Regions from separate parts of the Rhodopseudomonas parapalustris genome, predicted to be linked through region 1. Evidence: riboswitches for the same ligand, from Rfam matches in the RefSeq annotation. Region 1 holds a riboswitch; each other region holds the start of a gene.
The links. A riboswitch is a leader RNA that binds a small molecule or an ion and turns the genes downstream of it on or off. The one in region 1 is predicted to bind cobalamin.
Positions count from the first base shown of each region.

Region 2: another riboswitch for cobalamin. It lies ahead of M9H71_RS03225 (HoxN/HupN/NixA family nickel/cobalt transporter); the one in region 1 lies ahead of M9H71_RS12190 (ribonucleoside-diphosphate reductase subunit alpha).
Region 3: another riboswitch for cobalamin. It lies ahead of cobT (nicotinate-nucleotide--dimethylbenzimidazole phosphoribosyltransferase); the one in region 1 lies ahead of M9H71_RS12190 (ribonucleoside-diphosphate reductase subunit alpha).
Region 4: another riboswitch for cobalamin. It lies ahead of M9H71_RS03995 (hypothetical protein); the one in region 1 lies ahead of M9H71_RS12190 (ribonucleoside-diphosphate reductase subunit alpha).

Region 1 is NZ_JAMKBZ010000011.1:132,775-135,975, forward strand. Features, by position in the region: partial or broken gene M9H71_RS12190 (ribonucleoside-diphosphate reductase subunit alpha) at 1-2,036, opposite strand, end outside; cobalamin riboswitch at 2,149-2,353, opposite strand; gene M9H71_RS12195 (anaerobic ribonucleoside-triphosphate reductase activating protein) at 2,424-3,056, opposite strand; gene nrdD (anaerobic ribonucleoside-triphosphate reductase) at 3,013-3,201, opposite strand, start outside.
Region 2 is NZ_JAMKBZ010000002.1:240,145-243,345, reverse strand. Features, by position in the region: gene M9H71_RS03235 (class I SAM-dependent methyltransferase) at 1-667, shown strand, start outside; gene M9H71_RS03230 (DMT family transporter) at 664-987, shown strand; cobalamin riboswitch at 1,104-1,316, shown strand; gene M9H71_RS03225 (HoxN/HupN/NixA family nickel/cobalt transporter) at 1,390-2,448, shown strand; gene M9H71_RS03220 (FecCD family ABC transporter permease) at 2,456-3,201, shown strand, end outside.
Region 3 is NZ_JAMKBZ010000003.1:102,512-105,712, forward strand. Features, by position in the region: gene M9H71_RS03970 (cobyric acid synthase) at 1-33, opposite strand, end outside; gene M9H71_RS03975 (adenosylcobinamide-GDP ribazoletransferase) at 120-890, opposite strand; gene cobT (nicotinate-nucleotide--dimethylbenzimidazole phosphoribosyltransferase) at 887-1,951, opposite strand; cobalamin riboswitch at 2,157-2,365, opposite strand; gene tcuA (FAD-dependent tricarballylate dehydrogenase TcuA) at 2,512-3,201, shown strand, end outside.
Region 4 is NZ_JAMKBZ010000003.1:105,889-109,089, forward strand. Features, by position in the region: gene tcuA (FAD-dependent tricarballylate dehydrogenase TcuA) at 1-439, shown strand, start outside; gene tcuB (tricarballylate utilization 4Fe-4S protein TcuB) at 426-1,562, shown strand; cobalamin riboswitch at 1,650-1,853, shown strand; gene M9H71_RS03995 (hypothetical protein) at 1,964-2,527, shown strand; gene M9H71_RS04000 (precorrin-8X methylmutase) at 2,524-3,153, shown strand; gene M9H71_RS04005 (precorrin-2 C(20)-methyltransferase) at 3,150-3,201, shown strand, end outside.

The DNA of each region.
Region 1 (3,201 bases):
GCGTAGGGCATTCGCAGGATGTTGAGCGCGTCCTGAAAGCCCATCAGGCCGAGACCGACTGGGCGATGCCGGAGGTTGGACGCCCGTGCCTCGGGGATGGTGTAGAAATTGACGTCGATGACGTTGTCGAGCATCCGCATCGCGGTCGTCACCGTGCGGGCCAGCCGATCGTGATCGAGCCGGCCTTGCGCCACATGATTGACGAGGTTGATCGAGCCGAGGTTGCACACCGCGACCTCGCGCTCGGAGGTGTTCAGCGTGATCTCGGTGCAGAGATTCGACGAATGCACCACGCCGCAATGCTGCTGCGGCGAGCGCAGGTTGCAGGGATCCTTGAAGGTGATCCACGGATGCCCGGTCTCGAACAGCATCGTCAGCATCCGCCGCCACAGATCGACCGCGCGAACCTGCTTGGTAACGCGCAGTTCTCCGCGTGCGGCCTTGGCTTCGTAAAAGGCGTAGCGCTCGGCGAAGGCGCGGCCGGTCAGATCGTGCAGATCCGGCGTCTCATCCGGCGAGAACAGCGTCCAAGGTCCGTCCTGCTCGACGCGGTGCATGAACAGGTCCGGCACCCAATTGGCGGTGTTCATGTCGTGGGTGCGGCGGCGATCGTCGCCTGTGTTCTTGCGTAGATCGAGGAATTCCTCGATGTCGATATGCCAGGTCTCGAGATAGGCGCAGACCGCGCCCCTGCGCTTGCCCCCTTGATTGACCGCGATCGCGGTATCGTTAGCGACCTTCAGGAACGGCACCACGCCTTGGCTTTCGCCGTTGGTGCCCCTGATATGGGCACCGAGACCACGGACTTGGGTCCAGTCGTTGCCGAGGCCGCCGGCGTATTTCGACAGCAGCGCGTTGTCCTTGATCGATTTGAAAATGCCGTCGAGATCGTCGGGCACCGTGGTGAGGAAGCACGACGACAATTGCGGTCGCAGCGTGCCGGCATTGAACAAGGTCGGCGTCGACGCCATGAAGTCGAACGACGACAGCAGGTTGTAGAATTCGATTGCCTTGGCCTCGCGATCGACTTCGCGCAGTGCGATGCCGCAGGCCACCCGCATGAAGAACGCCTGAGGCAGTTCAAAGCGCGTGCCATGGACATGCAGGAAGTAACGGTCGTACAGGGTCTGCAGGCCGAGATAGTCGAATTGCAGGTCGCGCTCGGGTTTGATTGCGGCGGCGAGTCTTGCCAGGTCGAAGCGGCCGATCTCAGGATCGATCAGCTCGTGCGCGATGCCGACTTTGACATAGGCGCTGAAGTAATCGGCATAGCGTTCCGCCATCTGCGCCTGTGTCGCCTGATGCGGCCGGCCCTCGACGAAGCTCAGGGCTTCGCGGCGGAGCTTGTCGAGTAGCAGCCGTGCGCTGACCTCGGCGTAGTCGGGCTCGGTCTCGACGAAGATTCGTGCGGCAAGAATCGGCGCCAGCGCCAGTTCGTCGTCGCTGATCCCGTCGTAGAGATTGCGCTGCGTTTCGGCGAGCACGGCGTCGACCGATACCCCGTCGAGCCCCGCGCACGCTTCCGCGATGATCGCGGCGAGGCGCTGCATGTCGATTGGAAGTAACGTTCCCTCGGCGGATTTGGTGCGCAGCGCGGGCGCGACGGGTTTAGCCTGCGCGGCCGCCGCCTTGGCACGTTCGCGGGTGCGCTCTTCGCGATAGATCACGTAGGCGCGCGCGACCTTGTGGTGCTCGCTGCGCATCAGGGCCAGTTCGGCCTGATCCTGGATATCTTCGATATGGAAGGTGCGTCCAGGTCCGACCCGGCGGGTGAGATTGGCAACGATCTGGTCGGTCAGCTCAGCAACGGTGTCGTGAACGCGCCGGGACGCGGCGGCGTTGCTGCCTTCGACGGCGAGGAACGCTTTCGTCAGCGCAACGGCGATTTTCGATGCGTCGAACGGCGACACCTCGCCGCTCCGCCGGATCACCTGATAGCTCGTCTCGTGCGCGGCGCCGGCTGCGGCGTCGGCAGAGGCGAGGGGTGACAATGGCGCGCGGCGCGCGGCGTGGGCAGCTTCGGTTCCGACAGACATTCCCAAGACCCCGTGGATGTTGGGGCAGGGACATGGCGGAGACGCGAGCAGGAGGGCGTCCGTGAGGACTGCGACGGCTGCCATGCGACCCACCGGGACACCCCGCCCAGGGACGATTGCGACTGTCGCGGCAGGTCTCCTGGCTCGCGGGTCGTAGCGTCGGTCCAGTCTTCCCGGGCCGTTGAGGGCCCAGTGACGAATATCGGACGTCGGCTCGCCGCTTACAGTTGCGGGGGCAGCGCCGGCGTTGCACCGGCTTCCCTCTTAGCTCTCGGGTCGCTGACGCGACTCGAAAGACCGTGACATCTATATATTGTAGTTAGGTAGACCTTTGGTCAATCCGTTGTGTCGACTTTGGGCGGATGTTCGCTGTGGACGGTACCTGAGTCAGGGGGCGACGGAGCGGAACGGCTGTACCCGCGTGCGTCCGGCGCCCAGTGAGCCGAGATCGGCAGACAGCCGTTCCAGCGCGCACGCGTCAAGCAGATCCGGGTGAACGGTCGTGCGCAGATCGCAACTCACCCCGCTGCCGAGCACAAGCGCAAGGCTGGCGCGCGCGCCGTCGCCGCTGCCGGCGACGCCGGTGATCCGATCGTACTCGGCGAACGGCGCTTTGACGTCGAAGCCGATCCAGTCGAGCAGCGGCAGGACGCGTGCGAGGCGTTCAGGATAAGGCCCCGCAGTGTGCAGTCCGATGCGAAAGCCGAGCGAACGCACTGCCGCGATCGCCAGCGGAAGATCCGACTGCAGCGTCGGCTCGCCGCCGGAGAACACCACTCCGTCGAGCAGCCCGCGCCTTGTCTCCAGGAATGCGAACACGTCCTGCCACGCCAGCTGATCCGGCCCGCGGGCCGGCAGCAGATGCGGGTTGTGGCAGTAGCCGCACTGCCAGGGACAGCCTTGGCAGAACACGGTCGCGACCAGCTCGCCCGGCCAGTCGCAGGTCGACAGCCGGACGAGACCGCCGATCCGCAGCTCAACCGTGCTTGGCGCGGGCTTCGGTGAAGTACTTGCGGTCATTGAATTCGCCGATCTTGCCGCGGTTGAACGAGGCGACGGGACGGTGATAGCCCATCACCCGGGTCCAGATCTCGCAGGGTTGGCGCTCGGCATCGGTCAGTTCGATGGTGTCCATCGCGTCAGTGGGGATGGTCACGTGGGCGTT
Region 2 (3,201 bases), on a different contig from region 1:
GTGGCCGGTCGACGCGACCTCGCGCATGAACCGGATGTACCGCTATCAGCGTCACATCTACGATCTGACCCGCCGTTATTATCTGCTCGGCCGCGATCGGCTGATCGCCGAACTGCAGCCGAAGGCGGGCGAATCCGTTCTCGAAGTCGGCTGCGGCACCGGCCGCAACCTGATTCAGGCGGCGGCGCAATACCGCGACGCGAAGTTCTATGGTCTCGACGTCTCGACCGAGATGCTGACCTCTGCGATCAGTTCGATCGAAGGTGCCGGACTGATGTCGCGGGTCAAGGTCGCGCACGGCGACGCCACGGCGTTTACCGCGCAGGCGGTGTTCGGCCAGGCGGTCAGCTTCGACCACGTCATGATTTCCTACAGCCTGTCGATGATCCCGGACTGGACCGCGGTGATCGATCGCGCCGTCGCCAATCTGAAGCCGGGCGGCAAGCTGCACATCGTCGATTTCGGCGACCAGCGCGGCCTGCCTTCAGTGGCCCGCAACCTGTTGCGACGCTGGCTGACGCTGTTCGACGTCACCCCGCGCGACAGTCTGGAAGCCGTGCTGATGCAGGTCGCGGCCCGCACTGGGGCCGGCCTGCGGTTCGACCGGCCGTATCGCGGCTATGCGCAAGCCGCCGTGCTGACGCTGCCGCCGCGCAGGAAGCCATGACCGGCTGGCTCGCGCTGTTTGCCGCGGGCCTGATGGAGATCGTCTGGGCGCTGGGACTGAAGCATTCCGAGGGCTTCACCCGGTTCTGGCCGGCGGTCGTGACCCTGGCCGCCATCCTGGCCAGCTTCGGCCTGATGAGTATCGCGCTGAAATCGCTGCCGTTCGGCACCGCCTATGCGGTGTGGACCGGAATTGGCGCCGCTGGCAGCATCGTGGTCGGCATGACGCTGTACGGTGAGCCGGCGAGCGGCGTCCGTGTGCTGTGCCTGTCGATGATTGTGGCCGGCATGATCGGGCTGAAGCTCAGCACACCGGCGTGAAACGCTCTTATTTCTTGCTGTGACGCATTTCCTTCACGCGAACCGGCTCCCCCTTCGCTCGACAACGCACTTGCCGCCCGACCAAGGCGGCGATTGACAAAGCAGTCCCGCTTCCATTTGATCGCGCCCGTTCAGGTGTGCCGGGAATCGTCCGGCACAGGGAAGCCGGTGCGGGCCGCACGCTTTGACAGCCAAGCCCAAATCCGGCGCTGCGCCCGCAACTGTGAGCGGCGAGCGATCCTTCAATCGGCCACTGGGCGACAGCCCGGGAAGGCGAAGGATTGCGACGACCCGTGAGCCAGGAGACCGGCCTGAGTGCGTCATCTTCCACCGTGCGGCGCGCGCGGCTGGAGCGGTCCGCCGCACAGGTGACAGGATGCTGCTCACCGGCCGGAGACCGCCATGACCGAACTCATTCCGCCCACCTCTTCCGATGGATTCCGCGTCCGCCTGATCGCCGTGCTCGGCGGGCTGGTGCTCGCCAACCTCGCCGCCTGGGCCTGGGCGCTCACCGCGTTCGCCGGCGAGCCGGTGCTGATCGGCACAGCGGTACTAGCTTACAGCCTAGGCCTGCGCCACGCGCTCGACGCCGACCACATTGCGGCGATCGACAACGTCACCCGAAAGCTGATGCAGGAAGGCAAGCGGCCGGTCACGGTCGGGCTGTTCTTCGCGCTCGGCCATTCCACCGTGGTGCTGGTGGCGTCGCTGGCGATCGCGATCGCGGCCAATTCGCTGACCGAGCGGTTCTCGGGCTATCGCGAGATCGGCGGGGTGATCGGCACCTCGGCGTCGGCACTGTTCCTGTTCGCGATCGCCATCGCCAACCTGTCGGTGCTGAGCGGCGTGTATCGCGCATTCAAGAAGGCCAAGGCCGGCGAGGTCGTGCACGACGACGACATCAACGAGCTGCTGCAGCAGCGCGGCTGGCTGGCGCGGCTGTTCCGGCCGCTGTTCCGCTTCGTCTCCAAGAGCTGGCAGTTGTTTCCGATCGGGCTGTTGTTCGCGCTCGGCTTCGAGACCGCCAGCGAGATCAGCCTGTTCGGGCTGGCCGCGAACGCCTCCGGCAACATTTCGCACTGGTCGATCCTGGTGTTCCCGGCGCTGTTCGCCGCCGGCATGACCCTGGTGGACACCCTGGACGGCGTGCTGATGCTCGGCGCCTATGGCTGGGCGTATCGCAACCCGGTCCGCAAGCTGTACTACAACATGACCATCACGACGGTGTCGGTGCTGGTGGCGCTGCTGATCGGCGGCATCGAGACGCTCGGGCTGCTCGCCGGACGGTTCCATCTCGAAGGCGCGTTCTGGGAATGGATCGCCGAGCTCAACGAGAATTTCGGCGCGCTCGGCTACGGCATCGTGGCGCTGTTCGTGGCGAGCTGGATCGTCTCCACCATCATCTATCGCCTCAACGGCTATCACCGGCTCGACCAGGTCGCCCCGGCCGTGCAGAAATGAGCGCGGTATGACCCGACGTTCCGGACCGAATTCGCGCGCGGCGGCCGTCACCGCCGCGCTCGCGGTGCTCGTGGCCCTTTTGGCGATCGGATCGCTCGCAGTCGGGCCGGTCAAGCTGTCGCCGCTCGCCGTGGTGCAGGCGCTGATCGGATTCGGCGGCGAGGTGCAGCAGATCATCGTGCAGCAGATCCGGCTGCCGCGCACCATCCTGGCCCTCGCCATCGGCGGCATTCTCGGTCTGTCCGGCGCGGCGCTACAGGGCCTGCTGCGCAATCCTTTGGCGTCGCCGTCGCTGTTCGGCGCGCCGCAATCGGCGGCGTTCGGCGCCGTGCTGATCATCTCGCTCGGGCTCGCCGACGTGCGCTCGTTCGCGCTGCCGGCGGCGGCGATCACGATGGCGTTCGTCTCGGTGTTCGTGCTGCTTGCAGTCGCCGGCCGCAACGCCAGCCTGCTGCTCTTGATCCTGGCAGGTCTGGCGATCTCCGCCCTCGCCGGCGCCGCCACCGCGCTGGTGATGAACCTGTCGGCGAATCCGTTCGCCAGCCTCGAGATCGCGTTCTGGCTGCTGGGCTCGCTGGAAGACCGCAGCTTCCGCCATGTCGTGCTGGCGCTGCCGTTCATCGTCGCCGGCGCCCTGCTGCTCCTCAGTCAGCGTGCCGCGTTCCGCGCCCTCAGCCTCGGCGAGGAGACCGCACAGAGCCTCGGCGTCGACGTCGCCCGACTGCGGCTGATCGTGATCGCCGGCACCGCGCT
Region 3 (3,201 bases), on a different contig from region 1:
GGAGATGAGCTCCTCGACATGGGCGTCGGTCATGAAACTACTCGATGGCATGCAGTTGAGAGGAAACACCGCAGGCGCCGGCGCCTGCGGTTGACGGTGATCGGCAGCAGCGGCATCACTCAGCCAGGACCGGCCATCGCGACGACGCCGAGCAACAGGCCGATCTGGATCATCTGTTCAGTGGCGCCAAGCACGTCGCCGCGATAGCCGCCGATCAGCCGGAGCGCGATCCACGGCGCCGCAAGGGCGAACACACCCGCGACCAGCAGCCCGACGATGGCCGCCAGCGGATTGAGCATGATCAGCCACAGCGCGCCCAGCACGCTGAACGCAGCCAGCCCGAACCAGCCTGCAGTGCTGATCGTGCGCGTCGGATAGCTCAGCTTGCCGGTGGCGGCGTCGCCGGCATAAGGCAGCGCGGACATCGCCGCGACGATGCCGGTCCGCCCCAGACTATAGCCGGCCACCAGAGTGGCGACGCCGAGCCACGGTGGGAGGCTCGCAAGCGCTGCAACGCGGATCGCGAAACTGAGGACCAGCGCCACCGCGCCATACAGGCCGAGGCGGCTGTCCTTGATCAGCGCCAGGCGCCGCTCGCGGGTGCGGCCGCCGAACAACCCATCGGCGGTGTCGGCGATGCCGTCTTCGTGCAGCGCGCCGGAGAGCGCGGCGCCAGCAGCCACCGCCATCATCGCCGGCACCATGCCCGACCAGATCAGCGAGCCCGCGAGCAGCACGCCACCACAGACCAGACCGATCCCAGCGCCGACCAGCGGAAAGTACTTCGATGCGCTCAGCAGCCAGTCGTCGTCGAACTGCGCGGTGCGCGGCGTCGGCACCAACGTCATGAACTGCACGGCATTGAGCAGGGATTGGATCTGCCGGCTCACGAGCGCGATCCGAGCCGGCCCGCCAGCACGTCCGAGAGCGCGGCGAGGTCGTTGAGAATGCCGGCGGCAGCGCGCAACAACGGCACGGTCATCAATGCGCCAGTGCCCTCGCCCAGCCGCAAGCCGAGATCGAGATACGGCACCGCCTGCATCGCTTCGAGCAGCACACGGTGGCCACGCTCGGCCGAGCGATGCGAGAATACGCAGTAACCGCGCGCCGCGGGCTGCAGCCGCACCGCGAGCAGCGCCGCAGCGCTGGCAATGAAGCCGTCGATCACCACCGGCCGCCGCGAGGCCGCGGCGCCGAGCACTGCGCCGGCCATCATCGCAATGTCGAAGCCGCCGAATTCGGCGAGCACGTCGAGCGGCGCCGTCGGCTGCGCCCGCGCCGCCGCCTGTTCGACGATGGCGCGCTTGTGCGCGACCCCGGCATCGTCCATCCCGGCGCCGCGGCCGACGCAATCGAAGATCGGCGCCGCCGTCAGCGCGTGGGTGATCAGTGCGGCCGAAGTGGTGTTCCCGATTCCCATCTCGCCAATCGCGACGATGTCGAGCCCGCCGGCGATATCCTCGCGCACCAGATCGGCCGCCGCGGTGATGGCACGCGCGGCCTCCTGGTGAGTCATTGCCGGTTCGTGGCGGGCGTTGCGGGTGCCGCGGCGGATCTTGCGATCAATCAGCTTGGGGTGCGGCGGCATGTCGGCATCGATGCCGCCGTCGACGATCCGCACCTCGGTCGTCACCGCATTCGCCAAAACGTTGACGCCGGCGCGACCCGCTAGATACGCCTCGACCATCGCACGCGTGACGCTCGCCGGATACGGCGACACCCGATCGGCGGCGAGGCCGTGATCGCCTGCGAAGATGAACACCGCCGCCCGCTCAGCGCGCGGCGGCGCGGGATGCCAGATCAGCCCGAGCTGCACAGCGATATCTTCGAGCCGGCCCAGCGAGCCCGGCGGCTTCGCCTTGCCGTCGAGCCGGGATCGCAGCTCAAGCTCAGGAGCAGGATCGATCGGCGGAACGGAAACGATACGGGGATCAAGCAAGGGCGCGTGCATTCGGAAGCTCGGCAATAGCAATGCGCTGCCGCCGCTTCTGCGGGGCAGTGAGAACGATCGAACAAAATAGCGGCGACGACAGCGAAGCTGATCGCGCGGATTCGTTCGGGCGACGGCAGGATGTCTCCGCGAGAAGCGGAGGCGCGCGTCAGGTCGGCGGTCGGTGCAGCATGTCTGTGTCCTTCTTCGACCCACCGTCGAATGGCATGGTTTTCGGACTTCGGCCGGTCTCCTGGCTCGCGGACATTGTCCCGGTCGCCTTCCCGAGCGGCTGTTGCGCCGTGCTCAGTGGCGGTGTGACCGGAAGCGGTCCGCTTACAGTTGCGGGGGCAGCCGCGGACTTGGCGATTGCTCGCCGCACCGCATTCCCGTTTCACCCTTCGAACGAAGGGCACCGAAGCGAGCGGCACCACAGCACGCCGATGCCTCGGGCGCAAGATTGACAACGCCCCGGAGCCGCCCTCTAAGACGAAGGTCCACCAGGCCGCGCTTTTCTTGGCCGCTATCGAGCGGCTTAGGCGCATCATCTCGACCGGATTGACCGCATCTTGCTGTGGGACGTGACAGTGATAGGCGGCGGAATCGCCGGTCTTTGCGCGGCGATCGCCGCGCGCCGCGGCGACGCCGCGGTCCGCTTGCTCGAAGCGGCACCGCGCCCCCTTCGCGGCGGCAATGCGCGCCACGGTCGCAATTTCCGGCTGACACACGAGACGCCACTCGACTACGTCCCCGATCGCTACACGGCGGAAGAATTGCGCGCCGAGCTGCGCAGCGTGACGGGCGACGACACCGACCGGGCGCTGACGGAGCTACTGATTGAACGCGCGCACAGTATCGCCGGCTGGCTGATCGACCACGGCGTGCACCTGCAGCCACCAAGCACCGGAGTGATGCCGTATTCCCGACGCACCGCATTTCCGCTCGGTGGCGGCAAGGCGATGATCAATGCGTTGTACGCCACCGCCAACCGGATGGGCGTCGCGATCAGCTACGACAGCGAGGCACGGTCGCTGCGGCGTGCCGAAGACGAAGGCTGGACGATCAACGTTCGATCCGCTGGGGCGGACGCCGCCATCCGCACGCGCAGCGTCGTGGCCTGTGCCGGTGGCCCCGGGGCCGACCCCGCCTGGTTGCACGAAAATTTCGGCAGCGCCGCCGAAGGATGGATGGTCCGCGGTACGCCTTATTCGGACGGTCGCCTGCTCGATCTGCTGATCGGGGCCGGCGGCTGTGCGATCGGCGATCCGACT
Region 4 (3,201 bases), on a different contig from region 1:
CTGCCCCGGCCAACTCGCTCATCTGATACTCGATGCAGCGGGTCTAGCCCGCGCGGCGCCGTCCGCGCTGGCACCGATCACTGCACCTAAACTCGGCGAATTGGCTGCTGCGCTGCAGATCGATCCCACGGCCTTTTCACGGAGCATCGATCACTTCAATGCCACGCCGGCCAACGCCGCGCGGACCATCGCGGAGCCACCATTCGCCGCCTATCCAATGCGGCCGGGGCTGACGTTCGTACACTACGGCATCAAGGTCGATGCGACGATGCGGGTGGTGCAGGCTGACGGAAGCCGACACGACGGCCTGTTCGCAGCCGGCATGATCATGGCTGCGAACGTGCTGCGCCGCGGCTATCTCGCCGGGCTCGGCATCACCCTGTCGGCGGCGTTCGGCCAGATCGCCGGCGACGAGGCGGCGCGCCATGTCCGCGGCTGATCCGATGTTAGAAGCCGAGCGCGTGCTGCGGATCTGCAGCGCCTGCATGTATTGCGACGGACTTTGCCCGGTGTTTCCGGCGATCGACGGCAAGCACGGCTTCAGCCTGAGCGAGGTCAGCTACCTGTCGAACCTGTGCCACAACTGCCAGGGCTGCTGGCACGATTGTCAGTACGCGCCGCCGCATCCGTTCGCCGTCAACCTGCCGGCGACATTCGCCGGCCTGCGGCAGCGCTCCTACGCTGACCATCTGTGGCCGCCGGTGCTCGGGCGCGCCTTTCGTGCATCATCGCTTGCGGTGCCAGGCACTGTCGCGCTCGCGCTGCTGATCACCTTCGCTCTCGTGCTCAGCGCCGGTTCGCCAGCGACCTTCCTCGCCGCCGATGCAAGCGAAGGCGCGTTCTATCGCGTGCTACCGTGGCCGGCGATGGCCGGGCTCGCGGCCGCCACCTTCGGATGGGCAGTCATCGCGGTCACGCTGGCGACCCTGCGATACTGGCGCACGATCGCGCCAAAGACGACGATCAGCGAAATCGTGCGCGCGCTGCCGATCGCGTTGTCCGACATCGTCACGCTGCGCCACCTCGGCGGCGGCGGCCCCGGCTGCCACGACCATGATGAGCGAACCTCACAGCGGCGACGGATCTTGCATCACCTCACCGCCGGCGGCTTCGTGCTCAGCGGCCTGTCGACGATCGTAGCCTCGGCTTATCATCACCTGCTGGGCGTGATGGCGCCCTACCCTGTCGCCAGCCTGCCGGTGATGCTCGGGCTCGGCGGCGGCGTGACGATGACCATCGGCGCTGTCGGGCTGCTGGGACTGGAAGCGTGGGCCGATCGCGCGCCGAGTGATCGCGGCGAGACCCGGCTGAACGTCGCGTTTCTGATTCTGCTGGCCCTGGTCGGTGCCAGCGGGCTCGCGGTGCTCGGCTTCCGCAGCACGCCGGCGATGGGGCTGCTGCTCGCTACCCATCTCGGACTGGTGTTCGGCCTGTTCGCCGCGCTGCCGTTCAGCAAGGCGCTGCACGCGCCGTTCCGGGCGGCTGCGCTGCTGCGGGCCGCGATCGACAGCCAGCGCAGCGCTTCGGGGCGCGCTCCTGATGCAGCCAGCGACTCGCCTTGATCCCGATCAAGCTGGCGCGAAATTGATGATGTTTTGCTGGCAACCGCCCGACCATCAAGGTCGATTGACAGTTCGCCGTTTCCGTCCCAAACATCGCGCGCCGACGGTGTCCTGTCCTCGGACAGGACGAAGAGGGAATATCGGAAGGTCGCTGCCCGCAGCGATCGAGCCGAAGCTGCCCCCGCAACTGTAAACGGTGAGCCGACGCAACACGCCACTGGATAACCTCCGGGAAGGCTGCATCGGCGACGACCCGTGAGCCAGGAGACCTGCCGTCGCCTGCTATGTTGACGTCGTTTCGGGCGGGGTGCCCCGGGATGTCTTTCGGCGGTCCGGAGTGCAGGTCCGTTCGCCGGTTTTGAGCCATCGCTCGCGATGGCCAACCGACGAGATTCGGCGCGATGCCGCCCACTGCGCTCCATCCCGGTGTCTTTACCGGTTCTCAGCCGTCGCTTACGCTGGACGCCGCCGAGATCGCGGTGCTGTCGCCCGGCGCCCAAACGCTGGCGGCCTTCGCCCAGGCATGGCCCGGCAACGTCAACCGATTGCACACCAGCGATCTCGCAAGCTTTGCTGCGCAGGCATGTGATCGCTCCCTCGACGCGTCGCCGCTACGCGCGATTCTGATCGCGCTGCCGGATCAGGCGCATCCTTGCCGTGAAGCCGTCGAAGCAATCGCCGCATTCGCCGGCAGCCGACGCATTGCCTTCGCGGTCCTCTCTGCCCGCGAGCAGCCCAACGTTCCGAGCGAACTGATTACCAACCTGCCCCCCACGACGCTCCGTCGCCTGAACAGGCTGTACATTCAGCGCGCTGGCGATGCCGCACGCGCCATCCTGATGCAGCTCGCGCTCGCCGCGGGCCTCAGCATCTCTGCCATGGACGCGCCGAGCGAGAGCGCGACCGCCGAAGCCAACCAGCATCCCTCCATTCTCCCCGAGCTGATCGAGGACGCCGCCCGATGACCTACGCCTACGAACGAGACGGCGACGCGATCTATCGTCAGTCGTTTTCGATCATCCGCTCCGAAGCTGCGCTCGATCGATTCACCGCCGTCGAGGAGAAGATCGCGGTGCGTATCATCCACGCCAGCGGCATGGTCGAAGTCGCCGGCGACATCGCGTTCACGCCCGGCTTTGTATCGGCCGGCCGCGCCGCGCTGCAGGCCGGCGCACCGATTTTGTGCGACGCGCAGATGGTCGCCAACGGCGTCACCCGCAAGCGGCTGCCGGCCGACAACGAAGTGATCTGCACGCTGAACCATCCCGATGTCCCGGCCCTCGCCGCAAAGCTCGGCACCACCCGGTCGGCCGCCGCGGTCGATCTGTGGCGCGACCGGATGCAGGGCGCGGTGGTCGCGATCGGCAACGCGCCGACCGCGCTGTTCCGACTGCTCGAAATCCTTGCCGAGCCCGGCGCACCGCGCCCCGCGGCGATTATCGGCATCCCGGTCGGTTTCGTCGGCGCGGCCGAGTCCAAGGAGGCGCTGTTGGCGGACTCGCCCTCGCCTTGCGTGATCGTGCGCGGCCGTCGCGGCGGCAGCGCGATGACCGCAGCCGCAATCAACGCGCTGGCGAGTGAACGTGAATGAGCGCACCGACCGTCTACGGTGTCGGAGTCGGCCCCGGCGCGCCGGACC